Regions from separate parts of the Pseudoalteromonas sp. NZS37 genome, predicted to be linked through region 1. Evidence: predicted binding sites of a transcription regulator. Region 1 holds the regulator's gene; the other holds the start of a gene.
The links. The regulator NrdR, encoded in region 1, represses ribonucleotide reductase genes. The targets are predictions, from matches to a motif close to AAACACNANATNTNGTGTTT.
Positions count from the first base shown of each region.

Region 2: the regulator NrdR is predicted to act here: its motif matches at 7,344-7,363, upstream of nrdA (class 1a ribonucleoside-diphosphate reductase subunit alpha).

Region 1 covers NZ_JADYXL010000004.1:456,930-469,084, reverse strand. Annotated here, with positions in the region: gene I6F47_RS10445 (ligand-binding sensor domain-containing diguanylate cyclase) at 1-1,099, opposite strand, end outside; gene I6F47_RS10440 (phosphatidylglycerophosphatase A family protein) at 1,138-1,623, opposite strand; gene thiL (thiamine-phosphate kinase) at 1,620-2,594, opposite strand; gene nusB (transcription antitermination factor NusB) at 2,641-3,051, opposite strand; gene ribH (6,7-dimethyl-8-ribityllumazine synthase) at 3,067-3,531, opposite strand; gene ribBA (bifunctional 3,4-dihydroxy-2-butanone-4-phosphate synthase/GTP cyclohydrolase II) at 3,632-4,744, opposite strand; gene I6F47_RS10415 (riboflavin synthase) at 4,774-5,427, opposite strand; gene ribD (bifunctional diaminohydroxyphosphoribosylaminopyrimidine deaminase/5-amino-6-(5-phosphoribosylamino)uracil reductase RibD) at 5,455-6,579, opposite strand; gene nrdR (transcriptional regulator NrdR) at 6,746-7,195, opposite strand; gene glyA (serine hydroxymethyltransferase) at 7,564-8,820, opposite strand; gene thrC (threonine synthase) at 9,090-10,373, opposite strand; gene thrB (homoserine kinase) at 10,385-11,320, opposite strand; gene thrA (bifunctional aspartate kinase/homoserine dehydrogenase I) at 11,330-12,155, opposite strand, start outside.
Region 2 covers NZ_JADYXL010000005.1:400,719-412,873, reverse strand. Annotated here, with positions in the region: gene cmk ((d)CMP kinase) at 1-20, opposite strand, end outside; gene aroA (3-phosphoshikimate 1-carboxyvinyltransferase) at 127-1,404, opposite strand; gene serC (3-phosphoserine/phosphohydroxythreonine transaminase) at 1,404-2,486, opposite strand; gene gyrA (DNA topoisomerase (ATP-hydrolyzing) subunit A) at 2,808-5,507, opposite strand; gene ubiG (bifunctional 2-polyprenyl-6-hydroxyphenol methylase/3-demethylubiquinol 3-O-methyltransferase UbiG) at 5,684-6,394, shown strand; gene I6F47_RS12290 (HAD family hydrolase) at 6,394-7,074, shown strand; gene nrdA (class 1a ribonucleoside-diphosphate reductase subunit alpha) at 7,483-9,765, shown strand; gene nrdB (class Ia ribonucleoside-diphosphate reductase subunit beta) at 9,831-10,961, shown strand; gene yfaE (class I ribonucleotide reductase maintenance protein YfaE) at 10,961-11,233, shown strand; gene pbpC (penicillin-binding protein 1C) at 11,313-12,155, opposite strand, start outside.

The DNA of each region.
Region 1 (12,155 bases):
AATAACCAATGCCGCTTTTGTTAGCAACCCACAGTTTTCCATCTGGAGCTTGGCTGATAGCCATAACAGACTCGGTCATATCTGAAACAGCTGAATGCCTTTCTACTCGCCCTTCATGGGCAAGCCATAAGCCTTCACTAAAACTTGCTAACCAAACGTTATTTTTATCATCTCTAAAAATATCAGCAAACCATATGCTTTGATCAAGTTGGCTTGGTTCTACCCATTGCCACTCACCGGTTTTATCTCTAAATAATAAACGTCCATAAGTCGAAACCCATAAGCCACCATCGGTATCACTCATAAACTTATAAACGGCTGAGTTATTTGCATTAGGTAAAGGAAAAGGTCTTAGTTCGTCATCTAAATCTAAAAAGTATGCACCTAGCTCAGAGGCTATATACAAATTACCGTTTAAGAATGATAAATCGTGCACTATGGTTTGCGCTAAGCGCTCTGGTAACGATATTTTAGCGGTAAGCTCTAAACGTAGTTTAGAGAAATCTGATGAGTTTTTAGTAAGGCGTAATAAATGACGATCATTAACCAGCCAAATACCTTCAGGAGAGAGTGCCATTTGGCTAACAGAGCCAACAATTTGGGTAATTACGGTAGCATTAACAATAGGTAGGGGACCATTTACTTGAGTGCGTAAATCAACTTGCCCTCTATCTACATAGTATAAACCATTAGCCGCAATCCATATGCTGCCTTTAGAATCCTCAAGAATATCTCTTACTGGACCTTTAATATTAAACTCTTGTGCTGCAAATGTGGCTGGATTAATAACTACCAAGCCACTTTTAGTACCTACCCATAATAAGCCACTAGAATCGACTAAAAGTTTATTAATACCATTACTAGGCAAGAACGGGCTATTTTGCGTGTTGTAGTTTGTAAATGTTGTGCCATCAAAACGGCTTAAGCCAAACTGAGTACCCAACCACATATAGCCTTGCTGGTCTTGTACTACGCTTTTAAGTGATTGCGAAGGTAGACCATCTTTTATATTCCATTGCTTAACTACGTAATCACTAATTGAAGCCCAACTTGGTGTCGCGCACAACATCAGTACACAAACCAGTAAAAATCGCATCATATTGCTGCCACCTAGTTAAACAAATCAAATATAAAAAATTAAAAGGGTAGTAAACCCACTTTTATTAGCGCCTGTAAGCATATAAGCGAAAAAACGCCCGCAAGTATATCATCGGCCATAATACCTAAACCACCATGTACTCGTTTGTCTAGCATACGGATTGGGCCAGGTTTTGCTATATCAAAAAAGCGAAATAACAAAAAACCAACGAGTAATGTTTGCCAGCTAAGTGCTGCACCAATCATTGTAATGTAATAGCCTGCCACTTCATCCCATACAATAGCAGGATGGTCGTGCACGCCTAAATCATCAGCCGTTTTACCGCAGGCCCATATACCAAATATACTGATCACTACGGCAAACACAATTTGCAACCATAGCGGATAATACATAGTCATAAAAATGAATGGCAGTGCAGCAAAAGTGCCAAATGTACCAGGTGCTTTAGGGGCTAACCCAGTACCAAAACCCAAACCAAAAAACTGATGTGGGCGCTTTAAATTAAACTTTCGGTTTTTGTTCAAACCAGCTCCTTTGCAAAATGCTCAAAACCTTGCTGCTTAAAATCAAACTTTTCACCGTTGTGTAAAAGTTCAATTTGACCATCGCCACTTTTAATTTGGCCTATGCATGTTGCATCTACACCATATTGACGCAGTTTTATATCTAGCATACTTTTATTGCTATCAGGTACAGTAAAAATTAATTCGTAATCATCACCGTAACTTAGAATAAATGGCAGCTGCTGATTAAAATCAAGGCTTGCTTGCATTGCATCTGAAGTCGGAATACTTTCAATATTCACAACTGCATTTACTTGCGACATATCAAGTATATGACTCAAATCAGCGATTAAACCGTCCGATACATCAATAGCCGATGATGCAAGGCCTCGCAATACCTGTCCTGCAGCAACACGCGGTGTTGGAAAGTCAAAGCGCTTATTTAAGTACTTTAAATGCTCTGGCTCAATACTTATACCTTGTTTGCGAGACTCAATTGCAAGTCCAGCGTCACCTAGCGGACCTGTAACATAAATCCAATCACCCACTTTCGCACCACTACGGCGAAGTGCAGTACCTTCTGGTACAGTCCCTTTTGCACAAATAGTGATAGTTAATGGGCCCTGAGTAGTATCGCCACCTATAATTTGCACATTAAAGTATTCTGCAATTTCATGCATGCCTTCAGTAAACTCTTCAATCCACTGTGGGTCAATACTTGGCAAGGTTAACGCAACTGAAACCCATGTTGGCTCAGCGCCCATTGCCGCTAAGTCACTTAAATTAACAGCAAGCGCTCTGTGACCTAATGCACGAGGGGAAATATCATCAAAAAAGTGTACGCCAGCAACAAGAGTATCTGTTGTAACGGCAAGTTGGCAGTTTTGTGGAACGGTTACTAAAGCGCAATCATCCCCTATACCTAGGTTTACATCACGACGGGTGATCCCGCGACCTTTAAAGTAGCGGTTAATTAATTCAAATTCCTTCATACACAAAAAAGCCGGCCTATGCCGGCTCCCCTCTTTAACGGTTTACTTACTTGCGTAAATGCTTAACAGCTTTATCAAGTACACCGTTTACAAATTTATGGCTGTCTTCAGCGCCAAATATTTTGGCCAGCTCAATACCTTCGTTGATAGCAACTTTATAAGGTACATCTTCACGGAACTTAAGCTCATAGCTGCTTAAACGTAAAATTGCGCGCTCAACCATATCTAAGTCATTAAACGGACGTGTTAAATGTGGTGATACAGCTTCGTCTAGTTGCTTATAATTTACAGCAACACCCGTCGCTAAATCTTTAAAGTATTCAACATCAATTTTAGTAACGTCTGTTTCGATCAACATTTGTTGTTCGATATCGGCAATTAAATTGCCACTTATTTGCCAAGAATAAACGGCTTGGAGTGCTAAGATACGTGCTTTACGTCTTGCTGCTGGTTTCACAAAAATTCCTTAAACTTAAATTTTATCTAACACATTAACCATTTCAAGCGCGCCTAAAGCAGCTTCGCCGCCTTTATTGCCCATTTTGGTGCCAGCACGCTCAATTGCTTGTTCAATGCTTTCTGTGGTTAATACGCCAAATGCAACCGGGATATCATACTCAAGTGATACTTGCGCAAGACCTTTGTTTGATTCGCCAGCAACTAGGTCAAAGTGTGGTGTACCACCTCTGATCACTACGCCTAATGCGATGATTGCATCATACTCTTTTTTTGCCGCAACGCGTTTAGCCGCTAAAGGTAATTCTACCGCGCCTGGTACATAAATAACGGTAATGTCGTCATCAGATACGCCACCAGTGCGTTTTAGCTCATCAACAGCACCTGCAAGGAGACTGCTACCGATAAAGTCATTAAAACGAGAAATGACAATGGCAAACTTTTTGCCAGGAGCGTACTTACTACCTTCAATAATTTTCATTTGATAACCCTAAAAATAAGTTCAAGCGGTTGCGATTGCGCAAAAATTGCTGCGCATCATACCATAAAAATAAAATAATAGCCTAGTTTAAGCGTGATGCTTATTGTGGCTCAACATAATCAACAACTTCTAAATGAAAGCCCGAAAGTGCATGGTACTTTTTAGGGCGACTCATTAATCGCATTTGTTTAATTCCAAGATCTGCAAGTATTTGCGAGCCTACGCCAACAGTACGAGATGTACCTTTGAATTTACGAGGCGTAACGCTTTCGCCAGCATCAGCTGCTGCGAATGCTTTTACAGTTGCCTCTAATTCTTCAGTGCTTTCTTGCTTACCTAAAATAACTAAAGCACCTTCATTTTTAGCGATATAAGCCATTGCTTCTGAAAGGCCCCAACTACGGTCAGCACTTCTGTCTGAAAGTAGGATATCGTTAAAAGTACTTTGCAAATGTACACGTACATTTGTCGGTTCTTGCTCTTTTATATCGCCTTTAAGCAATACGTAATGTAATTGGCCGTCAATTGTGTCTTTGTAAGTAACTAAATCAAATTCACCGTGAATAGTTGGTAACTTACATTTTGCAACTTGCTCAATTGTTGTTTCATTTAAGTTACGGTATTCGATTAAATCAGCAATAGTACCAATTTTAATATCATGCTCTTTCGCAAAAACTTCTAAATCAGGGCGACGCGCCATGGTGCCATCCGCATTAAGTATTTCAACAATAACAGATGATGCTTCAAGCCCAGCTAAACGCGCTAAATCACAGCCAGCTTCAGTATGTCCTGCGCGAGTTAATACGCCGCCAGGTTGTGCCATAATTGGAAAAATATGACCAGGCTGCACGATATCACTTGGTACTGCGCCTTTAGCTATAGCCGCTTGCACTGTACGCGCTCTATCTGCTGCTGAAATACCTGTAGTAACACCCTTTGATGCTTCTATCGACATTGTAAAGTTAGTCGAAAATGCAGCACCATTATTTTTAACCATTAACGGTAAATCAAGTTGCTCACAACGCTCTTGCGTCATAGTTAAACAAATTAAACCACGGCCATGAGTCGCCATAAAATTAATCGCTTGTGCACTAATATGCTCTGCGGCAATAATTAAATCGCCTTCATTCTCTCTATCTTCATCATCCATTAAAATAACCATTTTACCGGCTTTAATATCGTCGATGATTTCTTGTGCGCTGTGTAAATTCATAAATTTGCTCGTATAAGTTATCAGTTTCGTTATTTAATAAAACCCGCTTTAGCGAGTAAGCTCATCGAAATATCAGAGCCCGTTGGTTGCTCTGCACCTTTTATAAGGCGCTCTAAATAACGTGCAATTTGATCGACTTCTAAATTAACTTGAGTGCCTACTTTAAAGTGAGCAATTGTGGTTTGCTCACTCGTATGTGGGACAATTGTTAATTTGAATTTATTACCTTCTACAGCGTTTACTGTCAGGCTTATACCATCAATACATACCGAACCTTTGTACGGGATGTATTTCATTAAATTTTCTTCGGTTGTAAGCCAATATTCTGTTGCTCGAGCGTTTGCTGTAATGCTTGTAATAGTTGCTATGCCATCAACATGGCCAGATACTAAATGACCGCCTAAACGCGAAACCGGTTGCATGGCTTTTTCAAGATTCACCGTTTGCCCTAAAGCATAGTGAGCAAAACCGGTTAAACCAATCGTCTCGTTAGATAAATCAGCACTAAAACCGTCAATATGTTTATCAACTACGGTTAAGCAAACGCCATTGGTTGCAATGCTGTCGCCTAGCTTTACGTCTTCCATATCAAGGTCAGCACTTTGGATACGAATGGCTAAGTCGCCTTGTTTTTTTTGTAATAAAGCAATTTTGCCTGTGGCTTCTATTATCCCAGTAAACATAGCGCTACTCTTTTTTATTAAGTGATTTTAATGAGTTTTTAACGCGGTGATACGTAAATCGTCACCAATGCGCGCACATTCATTAAATGTTAAATCAACGGTGTTTTGCATACTCGTCAATTCAGGAAAATTAACTAAACTTTTTGCATCATGGCCCATTAATTTAGGCGCCAAATAAAAAACAAACTCGTCAACTAAATCAAGCTCTGTCATTTTACCAGCAAGTGTTGCTCCGCTCTCAAGCCAAACATTATTAAAATGCAGTTGCCCAAGCTTTTCTAAAACAGCCTGTAAATCAACTTTGCCGTTACTTTCACTTACTTCAATATGCTTTACAAAATGCGGCCATTGCAGTGATTTATCAACCTTAGTCGTAAATATTATTACATCACTTTGGATTTTAAATAAAGCAAGGTTGGGCGTTAAACGATTCTGTGAGTCAATTATAACACGCACGGGCTGGCGAAGCGGTAAATCGGTAGGTAGCGTGCAAGGCAACTCGCTTAGTCGCACATCAAGTTTAGCATCGTCTACTAACACGGTATCGGCACCGGTTAAAATAGCGCAGCTTTGCGCTCGGTATAATTGTACGTCTTGGCGAGCAGCGGGACTTGTGATCCACTTACTTTGCCCATTTTTAAGCGCTGTTTTACCATCTATGCTTGCTGCCATTTTACAGGTCACATAAGGTAAGCCTTGTTCCATTCGCTTAAAAAAGCCAACGTTAAGTGCGCGAGCTTGTGATTCAAGTAATCCATAAGCAACTTCAATACCGGCATCGCTCAGTATTTTAAGGCCTTTGCCTGCAACTTGTGGGTTTGTATCAACCATAGCGGCAATTACTTTTACAACGCCCGCCTTTTTTAAGCCTTCAGCACACGGTGGCGTACGCCCATAATGACTACACGGTTCAAGCGTTACATAAGCCGTTGCACCTTGTGCACTACTACCAGCTATTGCCAGTGCATTTACTTCAGCATGGCCTTGACCTGCTAATTGATGAAAACCCTCACCAATTATTTGATTATTTTTAACTAATACACAGCCAACATTAGGGTTAGGCGTGGTAGTAAACCGACCTTTTTTGGCAAGCTCTATGGCGCGTGCCATATACATTTCGTCATGTTCGGTAAAAGGAACTTGGTTAAGCATTTATTATACCAATTGCGTTAAATAAGTGGTCTATTATAGCGCTAAGAAAATAGCGCAATAACAAGGCGAAAATTATGACATATAGTTGTTCTATATGAATAATTTTTAACGCAGTGAGTGCGCTATTTAATGCGATAGAATGATCATGTTTTTAATAAAATTGGTATTACTCCCCTAAGCGGGCAATTTCTTCGCCAAATTCGCGTATATCTTCAAACGAGCGATAAACAGAGGCAAATCTTACGTACGCTACTTTATCGAGCTTTTTGAGGGCTTCCATAATGCATTCACCCACCAAATGGCTTGAAATTTCTCGCTCACCCGTTGCGCGTAGTTGCGATTTTATTATATTCACCACTTCGTCTACTTGCTCTGTGCTCACTGGGCGTTTTTCGAGTGCGCGATTTAAGCCATTTAATAATTTATCTTCGTTAAATGGTTCGCGGCTGCCGTCTTGTTTAATAACACGAGGCATAACCAGTTCAGCGCCTTCAAATGTAGTAAAGCGCTCGTGGCAGTCGTTACACTCACGACGCCTGCGAACTTGATGGCCTCCGCCAACAAGGCGTGAGTCAATAACTTTAGTATCTTTTGCGGTACAAAATGGACAATGCATAGCTCGGTACTTCCGTTTTAAAACAAAAAAGACCGCTAAATAGCGGTCTTTTATCTTAGCAAAAAAATAGGGCCTGTTGACCTTTCAGGATTAAATTTGTTCTATCTAGGGGTGATTTAATCGCGGCTCGAGATTTGTAACCTAGTGGGCTAAGTAAAAATCGAGCAACAAAGAGTAAATCGCCCCTAGAACGAACCCGAGGGCAGTGCATGTTTGGCATTTATGCTGCGTTATCGCCTATTTGTGTGGAGTAACCACACTACATAGACTCTGCCTTGCTTAAAAGCCAAACATACTACTGCAAATTAAACCTCGAAAGATAAACAGGCCCCTAGCTTATGTGCTCTAAATTACTGCCGCTTATGCAATTAAGCGTAAACAGGTAATTTTGCACAAATTGCTTTTACTTTTTCTTTAACTTGCGCCTGTACAGATTCATCAGTGATGTTATCTAGTACGTCACAAATCCAGCCAGCAAGCTCTTTTGATTCTACTTCAGTAAAACCACGGCGAGTAATTGCAGGAGAACCAATACGCAAACCAGATGTTACAAATGGTGAGCGTGGATCGTTCGGTACTGAGTTTTTATTAACTGTGATGTTAGCGTTGCCTAGGGCTGCGTCTGCATCTTTACCAGTGATATCTTTATCGATTAAATCAAGTAAAAATAAGTGGTTTTCAGTTTTGTCAGATACGATTTTGTAGCCGCGCTCTTGCATTACAGCAACCATTGCCTTTGCGTTTTTAACAACTTGTGTTTGGTATACTTTAAACTCTGGTTGAAGTGCTTCTTTAAATGCCACTGCTTTTGCTGCAATAACATGACATAAAGGACCGCCTTGGCCACCAGGGAAAACAGCGCTGTTAAGCTTTTTGTAGATTGCTTCGTCGCCACATGCAGAAATAATCAAACCACCACGAGGGCCTGCAAGTGTTTTATGCGTAGTTGTAGTTACAACGTGTGCATGAGGAACAGGGCTTGGGTAAACGCCTGCCGCAATTAAACCCGCAACGTGAGCCATATCAACAAACAGATAAGCACCGATTTTGTCAGCAATTTCACGGAATTTAGCCCAATCAACAATACCAGAGTACGCTGAGAAACCACCAATAATCATTTTTGGCTTGTGCTCAAGTGCTAGTGCTTCAACTTGTGCGTAATCAATTTCGCCCGTTGCTTCATCTAGTCCGTATTGGATTGCATTGTAAAGCTTACCAGAGAAGCTTACGTGAGAACCGTGAGTTAAGTGACCACCATGAGCTAAGCTCATACCTAATACAGTATCGCCAGCGTCTAATAATGCTAGAAAAACAGCAGCATTAGCTTGCGAACCAGCATGTGGCTGCACGTTAGCGTAGTCAGAACCAAATAATTCGTTAGCACGGTCAATTGCTAATTGCTCAACAACATCTACATGCTCACAACCGCCATAATAACGTTTGCCTGGGTAACCTTCTGCGTATTTGTTTGTAAGCTGTGAACCCTGCGCTTCTAGTACGCGTGGGCTACAGTAGTTTTCTGAAGCGATTAGTTCGATATGCTCTTCTTGGCGAGCAGTTTCTTTGGTTATCGCGTCAAATAACTCTGGATCAAAATCCGAAATATTCATGCTACGTTCTAACATTGGGGTCTCCTAGGGCAACGTGTATGGTGTTTTTTAGAGGCTTTATTGTACGCTTTAAACGACTCTTTGCCTACGCTCTTAAGTTGAGGATATTTAAACAGGGATTGAAACTATTTCACAGCTCTTTTAAGATGATATTTTTTTATAAAGCCATAATAATTTTAAATGAATTATATTTACTACATTTAATTAGTAAATATAACTAAGTGTATTCATCCGTATAAAGTTATAAAAAAAGCGGCTCAAGCCGCTTTTCCTTTTAATTTAACTTAGCCTAATTTAGCGAGCATTTCGGTACGTAACTCGTCGTAATCGGCGTTCATATCGCTTGCTAGGCATGGTTTTGCTAGTGCATCAGCAAGTGGTTTTGGCATACCTAATTCAATATTTAGAATACCCTCTACGCTTTCTTTAAACTTAGCAGGATGAGCTGTCGCTAAAAAGATACCCGCTGCACCAGGTGCACGATTTTCAACAAGACCTTGGTAAGCAATAGCAGTATGAGGCTCCGCAACATAGCCAGTTTGTTGAATTTTTTTCATCACGGCTTGCGTGTCTTGCTCGTTTACGCTAGTTGAATAAAAATTATCGTAGCTAAACCAGTTATTATCTAACATTGTTTGTACACGCGGCCAATTGTTTGGCTTACTTACATCCATCGCATTTGAAAGCGACTCAAGCGTTGCTTTTGGCGTCCAGTTTTTATCAAGCATAAAGCGCGGCACAGTATCGTTTTGGTTTGTTGTTGCACTTAATTTGCCAACAGGTAAACCAATAACCGCACCAATCATTGCGGCGCACACATTACCAAAATTACCACTTGGCACTGATATATGCGCTGTTGCGCGCTTTTCTTTTGGTAGCTGTGCAATGGCTTCAAAGTAGTAACAAACCTGAGCAACTAAACGGCTAATATTAATTGAATTAGCTGAGTTAAGCCCAAGTGTTGATTTAACTTCTTCATCTAAAAAGGCATTTTTAACTAGCTCTTGGCAATCATCAAAGCTGCCCTCAACTGCATAACAATGAATATTGTTACCTAGCGTAGTAAATAGCTTTTGCTGAGCAAGTGAAATTTTGCCTTTAGGGTATAAAATAACAACATCGATATTTGGTTTATTGTAAAAAGCATGCGCTACAGCTGCACCGGTATCGCCCGATGTTGCTGTTAAAATAGTTACTTTCTCGTCTTTATTAAACTGCGTTAAACACTCTGCCATAAAGCGACCACCAAAGTCTTTAAACGCAAGTGTAGGACCATGAAACAGCTCTAAACAGTATGTGTTCTCTTCAACTTCCACCAGCTTAACTGGAAAGTTAAATGCATTTTTAACCATTTGTGCCACAGTATCGCTTGGTAGCTCATCACCAATTAGGTGCGATAATATTTTGCCGCTGCGCGTAACAAAGTCCATATCAAGCAATGCATCAACATCAGACAATGGGGCCAGTGATTCTGGGAAAAATACACCTTGGTTACGACCCAAACCTGTTTTTACGGCTTCAACGAACGACACTTTTTGTGAGCTATCTTTTAAATTATGTAATTGCATGACTAACTATCCTATAAAACTGTTAATTGACGCGTGCCGTCGTTATCTAATTTACAAATGTGGCAAAAGCCTTGCTCGTTAATGTAATTGGTTTCTAACCACTGCGCGCATTGCTGTGCAGCTTCAAGTGTTTTACATACGCTAAACAAGGTGGGCCCTGCGCCCGAAATACTGACTATTTCAGCGCCCAGTGCTGGCAAGCTTGCTTTGGCTTCACTAAAGCCTTTAATGAGCGGTGCGCGGTAAGGTTCTGCTATTTCATCTTTCATTATGCTTAGCGCATCGTCAAAACGGCTAGTTAACAGTAAGCTACTAAATGCCGACAAACGCTGAGCAAATTCAACACTTGCATGCATGCTCAACTCTTTTGGTAAAACCGAGCGCGCTTTTGCAGTGTTGAGTGAAAAACCAGGAAACGCAGCAACGTAGTACCAACTTTTATCAACAGGCAGTGCAATCGATTTATCAGGGATTAAATCACCGGTTAATTGCAAACCACCTAAATAACATGGCGTAATGTTGTCGTAATGGCGACCACCGCTTACCACAGCCTCAAAGTCAGCCATAAGCTCAATAAGCTCAACCTGACTTAAATTAGTTTTTGCAAACTTATCAAGGGCAGCAAAGGTAGCCACGACCGAACATGCACTAGAGCCAAGCCCTGAGCCAATTGGTAAGTTCTTTTTAAGCTCGAGCTTTACGCTTGGCATAGTAGGCGCAACATGCGCTCTAAAATGCACTAAACACTGGTACGCTAAATTTTCATTAGCATCACTGGGTAACTTATGAGCGTATTCGCCAGTGCAAATAAACTCATCGCTTGGTGCGGCGCTTACAACGGCTACATCACCTAACAAACTGCCATCAATTGGCGCAAGCGCTGCGCCAAGGGCATCAAAGCCCACTGCAAAATTACCAATAGACGCCGGAGCATATACTTCAATCATAACGAGCTCCTAGCGCGACAACGTTTTTAAAATATCAGCAAATACACCCGCGGCTGTTACTTCCGAGCCGGCGCCATAACCACGAATTACAAACGGACGTGGCTGGTAGTATTGGCTTAAAATAGCCAGTGCGTTTTCACCATCACGAATGACACTAAGCGCATGCTTTGCATCTACCGCTTCAATACCTACTTTACAGTGGCCTTCTTTAATTGTGCCTACATAGCGAAGTACCCTACCCTCGCTCGCAGCGCTTTTGATACGGTCGTTAAAATCAGCATCTAAGCTTGGTAGTTTTGCCATAAACTCATCAACGCTATCACCTTGTGCAAAACCTGGTGGTAATACTGACTCAACTTCAATATCGCTTAGCTCTAATTTCATACCGGCTTCGCGAGCGATGATCAATAACTTACGTGCGACATCGGTACCCGATAAATCATCACGAGGATCTGGCTCAGTAAAGCCACTTTCTTTGGCTTTAATAGTTGCCTCAGAAAGTGATAAACCATCTTGAAGTGCGCCAAACATATACGAAAGTGAACCTGATAAAATACCGCTAAACTCTAATAACTCATCACCGGCACCAAATAATGACTGTAAGTTGTCGATTACTGGTAAGCCTGCACCAACGTTTGTTTCGTATAAAAATTTACGATTATTTTTTTGTGTTGCTGCAATTAAATCTTGGTAATACGTGTATGAGCTTGTTGTTGCTTTTTTATTGGCAGCAACCACATGAAAACCTGCATTTAAAAAGTCTACATACTGCGCAGCAAGTGCATCCGACGACGTACAATCAACAAGCACAGGGTTTACTAAATGATTTTGCTTA
Region 2 (12,155 bases), on a different contig from region 1:
GGCATTAATAACGCCTGCATTTAAAACCTCCTGCAATGCACACCTAAATAAACCGCGACATTATACGTCAGTTATTAAAATATATCTGCTATTAGTGTGTAACTTTTGTAATTACTTCTAATTAGCTTATTCACTGACTGACGCTAAAACATTGAAAAATGTAGGAAATGTTTTATAGGTACACTTTGGATCATTAATCGTTATTGGCTTTCCACCAACGGCAACCATTGCAAAACACATGGCTATACGGTGATCGTCGTAAGTGTCTATTGCTACATCGTTGAAGTGTTTAGGCGGTGTAATTTCTATAAAGTCATGCCCTTCTACCACTTCTGCACCTACTTTTCTAAGCTCAGTTGCCATCGCATATAAACGGTCTGTTTCTTTTACTCGCCAGTTATAAATGTTACGAATGGCAGTTGGGCCTTTAGCGAAAAGAGCAACAGTTGCAAGGGTCATAGCAGCATCAGGAATTGCATTAGCGTCAATATCTACGCCTTTTAATTCGCCTTTGCGAACAACTAAACGCTCATCATACCAATCGATTTTTGCGCCTACTTGCTCCATTACTTTAGCAAAGCCTATATCACCTTGAACTGATTTAGCACCCACGCCTTTAATTTCAATCTCGCCGCCAGCAATTGCAGCCGCAGCAACAAAGTAAGAAGCAGAAGATGCATCGCCTTCAACCATAATTCGTTCGAGTGATTGATACTGTTGACCACCTTTAACTTTAAAAGTTGCATAATCACTGTGTTCAACATTAACACCAAAACGTGCCATTACATCAAGCGTAATATCAATATAAGGTTTAGATACTAAAGTACCTTTAATCGTTATCGTAGTATCACCGCTAAATAATGGCGCTGCCATTAATAGAGCCGTTAAAAATTGACTTGAAATACTACCGTCAATTTCAACCTCACCACCTTTTATTTGACCACCTACAATTTTAAGTGGTGGATAGTCTTTGTGTTTTGTATAGGTAACATCACCACCAAGCGCTTGTAGAGCATCAACTAAGTGCCCTATCGGACGCTCTTCCATACGTGGTTCGCCTATTAGCTCATACTCACCTTTAACGGCAGCAAGTACAGCCGTTAAAGGTCTGTAAGCAGTACCTGCATTACCTAAAAACAAGGGCTCAGTAGGTGTATTAAACACACCACCAACTCCCTCTACGGTCGCTACAGTGTGTTCATCATTTAAAGTTACATTTACACCTAATAACTTTAAAGCACCCAGCATATGGCGTATATCGTCACTATCAAGTAAGTTTTCTACAACGGTGGTACCGTTTGCCAGTGCTGCTAATAATAAAATTCTGTTCGATAGACTCTTTGAACCTGGTAGGGTTACCGTGCCATTTACTTTAGAAATAGGTTCTAAACGGAGCTGCTCCATTAGCTGTGCTCCTTTGCAAATGCAGCCATAAAATCTACAAGTGCTTGAACACCTTCAAGAGGCATAGCGTTATAAATACTTGCGCGCATACCGCCCACAATTCTGTGACCTTCAAGTGCAAGTAAACCGGCCTCGTTTGATTGAGCAACAAATTTGCTATTTAAGCTTTCATCGTTTAACCAAAATGGAACATTCATGCGTGAGCGGCAATGTTTAGCGACTATATTTGAATAAAAATCTGAGTTATCGATAAAATCATACAGTAAATTTGCTTTAGCAATATTTTGTGCTTCCATGGCTTTTACCCCACCATTGCTTTCAAGCCATTCAAATACTTCAGCCGCTAAATACCAAGCAAAGGTAGGTGGGGTATTAAACATACTGCCCTGCTTTGCTTCAAGTGCGTAATCTAAAATACCGGGCTTTGGCAAACCTTCGCGCTCAAGTAATGTTTTACGAACAATAACAATTGATATGCCCGATGGACCGATATTTTTTTGCGCACCAGCGTAAATCAAATCAAATTTATTAACGTCTATCTCACGCGATAAAATAGTTGAAGACATATCAGCAATAATCGGAGCTGTTGGGTGGCTTGGTACATCAAAAATCTCTAAGCCATCGACAGTTTCATTAGGGCAATAGTGGATGTACGCAGCGTCTTCTGGTAATTCCCAGTCAGCAACGTCTTTAATTGAAAACTCACCATCAGCATCATTACGGACATCCGTAAAAGACGTTTGAGTAAACTTATTCGCTTCATCTCTGGCGCTTTTCGACCAAACGCCATTCTCACAATAAAACGCTGTTTTGCCTTCTTGGTGTAAGTTTAATGGCACAGCACTAAACTGGCCACGACCACCACCATGCATAAACAGCACTTCAAATTCATCACTAATATTCATTAGGCGACGAAGGCTAGCTTCACATTTAGCTGTAAGCGCTAAAAACTCTTTACTACGATGGCTAATCTCCATCACAGACACACCTAGGTCTTGCCAATCTAGAAACTCTTTTTGCGCTTTTTTCATAACCGCTTGCGGAAGCATAGCTGGCCCCGCACAAAAATTATATTTACTCATTACCTTTGCCTCATTCCAGTAATTTAACTATTAAGCATGAACATTTAATACCAATCCGCTAAACCTTTAAAATTTAATGAATAATACCAATCCGCAATAATACTTAATCATTTTGCGGGGCTAAACGTGTCGCTACTTGCGTTAAAAAATTCTCATTTAGAACAACTAAATAGCGAATTTTTTGCCTAGCTATCAACACGTTTTTCCACCCTCAAAATAGATCTCTTAATTAAGCGAATTGGTATGAGTATAATTTCACACCCTATTAATTTTTTTCAACAACATTAAAAAAAGCGGCCAAGGCCGCTTTTTCAATATCAATTATTCTGAAGGAGGATTATCATCCGCTACTTCATCAATAACCGTATCTACTGTTTCAACGTCTTCAATATCAATTAAGTCACTTTCTGTAACTTCAATCTCTTCTATACGTTGTAAACCAACTACTTGCTCTCCGTCAATAGTTCTGATCAAAATAACACCTTGTGTGTTACGTCCAACCGTTGAAACTTCATTAACGCGAGTTCGTACTAAGGTACCACGATTCGAAATAATCATTATTTCATCGTTGTCATCAACTTGCACAGCACCAACAACAGCACCGTTACGTTCACTCACCTTAATTGATACAACACCTTGTGTTGCGCGGCTCTTAGATGGGTAATCTTCAAGTTGTGTACGCTTACCGTAACCATTTTCAGTTACCGTTAGAATGGCACCGTCAGTTTTTGGTACAATTAACGATACTACGCGTTGCTCGTCTGGCATTTTAATACCACGAACACCTGTAGCAGTACGACCCATTGGGCGAACACCTTTGAAGCGAATCTCAGGGTTACCTTCTTCGTCTAATACTGGGTTGCCGTTTTCATCAACAACTGTTGTTTCTTCAGCTTCTTTGAAGCGTACAACTTTACCTGCATCAGTGAACAACATAATTTCGTTGCTACCATCGGTAATATCAACACCAATCAAGCTATCGCCATCATTTAAGTTAACAGCAATAATACCGCTTGCACGTTGACGACTGTAAGCCGTTAATGGTGTTTTCTTAACTGTACCGAATGCAGTTGCCATAAAGATATATTTATCTTCTGCGTACTCGCGTACTGGCAATATAGCAGTTATACGTTCATCAGCTTCAAGTGGTAACAAGTTAACAATTGGCTTACCGCGCGCTGCACGACTTGCTAGTGGTAACTGATACACTTTAAGCCAATATAAACGACCGGCCGTAGAGAAACATAAAATAGTATCGTGTGTATTTGCAACTAACAGACGTTCAATGAAATCTTCATCTTTCATCTTCGTTGCTGACTTACCTTTACCACCACGACGTTGTGCTTCGTAATCAGACAATGCCTGATACTTCACATACCCTTCGTGAGAAAGCGTTACAACAACGTTTTCTTCAGTAATTAAGTCTTCAAGGCTGATATCGTGAGCCGCTGCATTAATCTCAGTACGACGTTCGTCGCCATACTGCGCTTTAATTTCAACTAGTTCGTCACGAATAACTTCCATTAAACGCTCAGGTGTTGCCAAAATATAAAGTAGCTCAGCAATTAACTCTAATAACGCTTGATATTCAGTTAAGATTTTTTCGTGTTCAAGACCAGTCAACTTGTGTAAACGCAAATCTAGAATTGCTTGAGCTTGTTGCTCAGAAATATAGTATTGACCGTCGCGAATACCTAAATCATCAGCAAGCCAATCTGGACGGGCTACATTATCTTCGCCTGCTTTTTCAAGCATACCTTGTACATGACCTAATTCCCACGGACGTGCAGTTAAAGCAACTTTAGCTTCAGCAGGTGTAGGGGATTTACGAATAAGCTCGATAATTGGGTCAATGTTTGCAAGCGCAATTGCTAAACCTTCAAGCGTATGAGCACGGTCACGCGCTTTGCGTAAATCAAACACGGTACGACGAGTTACTACTTCACGGCGGTGAATAATAAACTCTTCAAGCATTTCTTTTAGATTAAAACACTTAGGTTGGTTATTAATTAATGCAACCATATTCATACCAAACACAGTTTGTAACTGAGTTTGTGAATACAAGTTGTTTAAAATAACTTCGCCTACGTCACCACGTTTAATCTCAATAACGATACGCATACCGTCTTTATCTGATTCATCACGTAGTGCACTAATACCTTCAATTTTCTTATCTTTAACAAGCTCAGCAATTTTTTCAATTAAACGGGCTTTATTAACTTGATAAGGAATTTCGTGAACGATGATTGTTTCACGGCCTGTTTTTTCATCGGTTTCGACGTCGGCGCGTGCACGCATGTACACTTTACCACGGCCAGTTAAATAGGCTTGTTCAATGCCTTTTTTACCGTTGATAATTGCAGCCGTTGGGAAATCAGGACCAGGAATATAATCCATTAACTCTAAAATAGTTAAATCAGGATTTTGAATAAGTGCCAAACAACCGTTCACAACTTCAGTTAAGTTATGTGGTGGTATATTTGTAGCCATACCTACTGCAATACCCGACGAACCATTCACTAATAAATTAGGGACTTTCGTAGGTAACACGTCAGGGATGAACTCAGTGCCGTCGTAGTTAGGAACGAAATCAACCGTTTCTTTTTCAAGATCGGCTAATAACTCATGCGACATTTTTGCCATACGTACTTCTGTATAACGCATTGCCGCTGCTGAATCACCATCAACCGAACCGAAGTTACCTTGGCCATCTACAAGCATATAACGTAGTGAGAATGGCTGAGCCATACGAACTATCGTGTCATAAACTGCACTGTCGCCGTGTGGATGGTATTTACCGATTACGTCACCGACCACACGGGCCGATTTTTTGTAAGGCTTGTTCCAGTCATTACTAAGCTCGTTCATTGCAAACAAAACGCGGCGATGAACAGGTTTTAAGCCGTCACGTACGTCTGGTAATGCACGTCCTACTATTACGCTCATTGCGTAATCTAAGTAGGAGTTTTTTAACTCGTCTTCAATATTGACTGGCAGAATTTCATTGGCGAGATCAGTCATTTGATATCACATTCCTTCAGTATCAGCTCTCAACAACCCGGTATTGGGTATTAAGAGTATTGTTATTATTTCTAACAGCCATGCTATCACAATTAATTTTAATTTACAGGCGCAAAACTTTGCGATTTATCAATTTAGCCCTATATAATGGCCTCAGATTGACGAGGAAGTATTTTATGACCGAACATCAAAATGTAGATCACGCAGAAATAGCAAAATTTGAAGCCATCGCTGAGCGTTGGTGGGACCTAGACGGAGAATTCAAACCTCTTCACGAAATTAACCCGTTACGTTTAGACTTTATAGCAAACAAAACGCAAGGCTTATTCGATAAAGAAACACTCGACGTTGGCTGTGGCGGCGGTATTTTAAGCCAAAGCATGGCGCGTATGGGTGCAAAAGTAACTGGCATCGATATGGGCCAAGAGCCTCTAACCGTTGCTAAGTTGCACAGTTTAGAAACTGGCGTAAATGTAGATTATATAAAAGTGCCTGCAGAAGAGTTTGCAACACAGTACCCTGAGCGCTTTGATGTAATAACGTGTATGGAAATGCTTGAACACGTTCCCGACCCAGCATCTATCATTCATGCCGTAGCCGCACTTGCCAAACCAGGCGCGGACGTGTTTTTTTCAACCCTGAACAAAACACCTAAAGCATATTTATACGCTATTGTTGGCGCTGAAAAACTCTTAAAAATGGTGCCTGAAGGTACACACGACCATAAAAAGTTTATAAAGCCTGCACAGCTTATTGCATGGGCAGAGCAAGCCGGTTTAAAAGTTCGTGCAAGTACAGGGCTTTCTTATAACCCACTATCAAAGCAATATACGCTCAATAGTGACGTTAGCGTAAATTACATACTTTATTTTGAGAAGTTAGCTTAATGGCTAACTCTCAAGCCCCCCTACCCCTTATTGAGTACGATGCATTTTTATTTGATTTAGACGGCACCCTACTCGACACCGCTGATGATTTAGGTGCCGCTTTAAACACAGTCCTTATTAGCAATAAAATAGAACCTGTTAGTAGTGATATATACCGTCCTGCCGCATCTAACGGCGCAGGTGCATTATTAGAGGCTGGTTTTAAAGAATTATGGGCTAAACAACCCCAAAGCGAGCTTATAAAGCAATTAGTTGACGAGTACGCCACAAACATAGCAAATCACACACGTTGCTTCAGCGGAGTTGAATCGTTACTTATCGCCCTTGATCAGAAAAAGATCAAATGGGGGATCATGACTAATAAACCAGGGTTTTTAACCGATCCTTTAGTGGCAGCTATTCCCGCATTAAAAAATGCCAGTGTAGTAATAAGTGGCGACACATTAGCTGAAGCTAAGCCATCACCTTTACCACTGCTACATTGTGCAAAGCTTATGCAGGTAGAACCAAGCCGTTGTTTATACATTGGTGATGCACAGCGTGACATACAAGCAGGCAAAGCGGCAGGTATGCATACCGCAACGGCACTTTGGGGTTACATTCCAAGTATTGATGAAGCCAACAGCTGGAATGCTGATTTTAACTGGCAAAGCCCAATTGATGGTTTTAACCATATATAGTGCTATGTTAATTATTAAACACTATATATTGTGATTGTGTTAGTTTTCACACAAAGCTTGCTGATAAAAAAAGCAGTCAAAATTTATTTTTAAAATGAGTAAATTTAGCAGATCATTAGTTGATTTTTGCATATTTCAACTTAAATGATTGTTCGAAGGTGAGTGTCTACTAACACAAATGCGTTATCCCAAAGTTATCCACAAACAGGGGCAATTATGTCCCTTGCAAAACAACTCAGACCACACTATCTTGTGATCTCTAAATTGAACAACACCAGATATTGTGGCCAAATGTTATTCAATTAAATTCGCCAATACGGTGAAACCTATAATAAATGAGTATGTACCTTGCTTCGGCGAGGCATAAAGCATTGGTCAAAATACATAATTCCCAAGGAATACAGGCAAATGAACCAACAGTTATCTGTAAGCAAACGTGACGGGCGCAAAGAGCCTCTTGATCTGGATAAGATCCATCGCGTCATTGAATGGGCCGCCGAAGGTTTAAGCAACGTTTCGGTTTCGCAAGTTGAATTAAAATCGCACATTCAGTTTTACGACGGTATTCGTACTAAAGACATTCACGAAACCATCATTAAAGCAGCAGCGGATCAGATTTCAAAAGAATCGCCTGATTATCAATACTTAGCTGCACGTTTAGCTGTATTCCATTTACGTAAAAAAGCGTACGGTCAATTTGAGCCACCACGTTTATTTGACCACGTAACAAAAATGGTTGGCGATAAACGCTACGATGCTCACTTATTAGTAGATTACACAGAGCAAGAATTAGACGAGCTTGATGCATATCTTGATCATTCTCGCGATCTTAACTTTAGCTACGCGGCTGTAAAACAGCTTGAAGGTAAGTATCTCGTTCAAAACCGTGTATCGGGTGAAATCTACGAAAGTGCACAGTTTTTATATATTTTAGTAGCAGCGAGCTTATTCTCTGACTACCCACGTGAAACACGCGTTTCTTACATTAAGCGCTTTTACGACGCAGTATCGTTATTTAAAATATCTCTACCAACGCCAATTATGTCGGGTGTACGTACACCTACTCGCCAGTTTAGCTCGTGTGTATTAATTGAATGTGGCGATAGCCTTGATTCAATCAATGCAACGTCGTCAGCTATTGTTAAATACGTTTCACAACGCGCAGGTATTGGTATTAATGCTGGTCGAATTCGTGCGCTAGGTAGCCATATTCGTAACGGCGAAGCGTACCACACAGGTTGTATTCCTTTTTATAAGCACTTTCAAACAGCTGTTAAAAGTTGTTCGCAAGGTGGTGTACGTGGCGGCGCTGCAACATTGTTTTACCCGCTTTGGCATTTAGAGGTAGAGAACCTACTTGTGCTTAAAAATAACCGTGGTGTAGACGACAACCGTGTTCGTCACCTAGATTACGGCGTACAGTTTAATAAACTAATGTACTCTCGTTTAATTAAAGACGACTACATTACGTTATTTAGCCCATCAGATGTGCCTGGCCTTTACGATGCATTTTTTGAAGATCAAGCTGAGTTTGACGCGCTTTACGTAAAATACGAACAAGATGAGTCTATTCGTAAAAAACGCATTAAAGCGATTGAGCTTTTCTCTATGTTTGCGCAAGAGCGTGCAAGTACAGGTCGTATTTATTTACAAAATGTGGATCACTGTAATACACACAGCCCGTTCATTGCTAAAGTTGCGCCTATTCGCCAATCTAACTTATGTTTAGAAATTGCATTGCCAACTAAGCCACTTAATAACGTAAATGACGAAGAAGGCGAAATTGCCCTTTGTACACTGTCTGCGTTTAACTTAGGTGCAATAGAATCACTTGATGAGCTTGAAGAGCTAGCTGAACTTGCAGTACGCGCCCTTGATAACTTACTTGATTTCCAAGACTACCCAGTACCGGCTGCTAAAAATGCAACTATGGGTCGTCGTACACTTGGTATAGGCGTGATTAACTACGCATACTACCTAGCTAAAAACGGTAAGCGTTATTCAGATGGCAGCGCAAATGCATTAACACATAAAACTTTTGAAGCTATTCAATACTACTTGATGAAAGCATCAAACGAGCTTGCTAAAGAGCGTGGCGCCTGTCCTAAGTTTAACGAAACAACGTATTCACAAGGCATTATGCCAACAGATACGTACAAACGTGATTTAGATAAAATTTGTGATGAGCCACTTCATCTTGATTGGGATACACTACGTGCAAATATTAAAGAGCACGGTATGCGTAACTCAACACTAAGTGCGTTAATGCCATCAGAAACATCGTCGCAAATCTCTAATGCAACAAATGGTATTGAGCCACCACGTGGACATATTAGCGTTAAAGCAAGTAAAGACGGTATTTTAAAGCAAGTTGTTCCTGAGTATGAGCGTTTAAAAGATCAATACGAGCTACTGTGGGACATTCCATCAAACGATGGTTACTTGCAGCTTGTTGGTATAATGCAAAAATTTGTAGACCAAACAATTTCTGCAAATACAAATTATGATCCAAATAAGTTCGAAGGCGGTAAAGTACCTATGCAAGTCTTATTAAAAGACTTACTAAGCGCGTACAAACTAGGTGTTAAAACCTTGTACTACCACAATACTCGTGATGGTGCCTCAGATATGCAAGAAGATACTCCAGAAGTGGAAGATGATGATTGTGAAGGCGGCGCGTGTAAAATATAACTGCTGATTTTTATTTTAAGCGGGCATTTAGCCCGCTTTTTCTGATAGTTTTTTGAGTGATAAACATGTCTTATACTACTTTTAGCCGAAACCACAATAACCAAATGCAAGAGCCAATGTTTTTTGGCCAAACTGTAAACGTATCTCGTTACGACCAACAAAAATACCCTATTTTTGAAAAATTAATCGAGAAGCAACTGTCTTTCTTTTGGCGTCCTGAGGAAGTAGATGTAAGTAAAGACCGTTTAGACTTTCAAGCGTTACCCGATCACGAAAAGCATATATTTTTAAGTAACCTAAAATACCAAACTTTGCTTGATAGTGTGCAAGGTCGCTCGCCAAACGTTGCCCTACTCCCTATTGTATCGCTACCAGAGCTTGAAACATGGATAGAAACGTGGGCATTTAGTGAGACGATTCACAGCCGCTCATACACGCATATTATCCGTAACGTAACACAAGCGCCTGAACTTATTTTTGATGATATTGTTAGCAACGATAAAATTAGCGAACGTGCCGATGCCGTAACTAAATACTACGACGACTTAATCAACTCTGTATCGCTTTACAATTTATATGGTGAAGGCAAACACGAGATTAACGGTAAAACTGTTATCGTGAATTTGTTTGAGCTTAAAAAGAAACTTTATCTGGCTATGATGTCGGTAAATATTCTTGAAGCGATTCGCTTTTACGTAAGCTTTGCATGTTCGTTTGCGTTTGCTGAGCGTGAATTGATGGAAGGTAACGCTAAAATCATCAAACTTATTGCGCGCGATGAAGCACTTCACCTTTCGGGTACTCAGCATATTTTAAACATTATGCAAGACGGTAAAGACGACCCAGAAATGGCGATTGTTGCAGCCCAGTGCCGCGACGAAGCGATTAAAATGTTTGTTGATGCTGCAGAGCAAGAAAAAGAGTGGGCTGAGTATTTATTTAAAGATGGTTCAATGATTGGCTTAAATAAGCATATTTTATGTCAGTACGTTGAATACATTACTAATGCACGTATGACTGCCATTGGCTTGCCAGCACAGTTTGAAAACAACAGTAACCCTATCCCATGGATAAACTCGTGGTTAGTGTCTGATAACGTGCAAGTAGCGCCTCAAGAAGCAGAAATTAGCTCATACCTTGTTGGTCAAATAGACTCTCAAGTTGATGCATCAGAATTTGGTGATTTTGATTTATAATGAGTGACAAGTCTACTGCAAGCATAACGCTTGCAGAAAACAGCCAGTGTATAGAATTTACCGCTGGCTGCCCTTCTCTTTTACAGTGCTTAGAGTCCATGAAAATAGACGTCGCATTCCAATGCCGTGAAGGTTACTGCGGCGCTTGTAGAGCAACGTTAGTGTCAGGTAGTGTTGAATATAACGAAGAGCCACTTGCGTTTGTGCGCGAAGGCGAAATACTCCTGTGCTGCTGTAAACCCAATGGCAATGTAAGTATTAATTTAAAGTAGTCTAAACGCTAAATACAGTTTATAAACGCCAATCTAATTGCTTAATACCCGATGACTAGCTCTTTAGCTTATTTACGTATCACTGAACGAGCTTTACACGCATTGAAACTGATGCGCTACGCCCTAAATTATCAACCACTCTTACGTCAAATTCGCCTACTTGCGGGTGCCAGAAAAAAGGCGTATCTCGCTCTACTTTACCAACAAAGCTGTTATCTACAAACCAATATAAAATACGTGAATCTGTATCTGTGATTGCGCTAAAAGGCAGGCCTTCTTGCTTCAATTTACTGGCTCTTATCGTGTAGCTAATTAAATTACTCGGGGATGTAATACTCGGTGCTGAGCCTCGTGTACTCGTGTCATTAATTAAGCATGAATCTAAATAAGGTGGAGGCTGGCGTTTAACAATGCCTGCTTGTTTAAATAATCTGACTAAGTCAGATGGCCAAAATTCATAAACTGCCTTTGTAGTTGTAGATTCAACATACTGACAAGCACGTAATCCCGATACTTTATCAATATAAATTTCACGATGTACATCGGACACTTTAATTGGCGACTTACCTGGAATAAAAAGCCCTTTTTCTGTTTTAGGGCAATGCACATTAGGTAAATCACCTGTTGTTGAACAAATATCTACTTCTGTAATATTTAAACCACCTGGTTTTATATTGCCTTTGATTAAGCCGTAACTATCTAATGAACGTATTATTTCAAAAAATACAGGCGCGGCTGCTTGTCGCCCAATAAAAGATGGGTGCCCTTCTCCTGAGAAATTACCCACCCATGTAGCTAAAACATACGGACCAACAATACCTACTGACCATGCATCGCGAAAAGCAAATGAAGTACCTGTTTTCCAATATACAGGGTATGATTGTCTTCTTTCTTTTTGAAATGAGATTTCATCAACTGCACT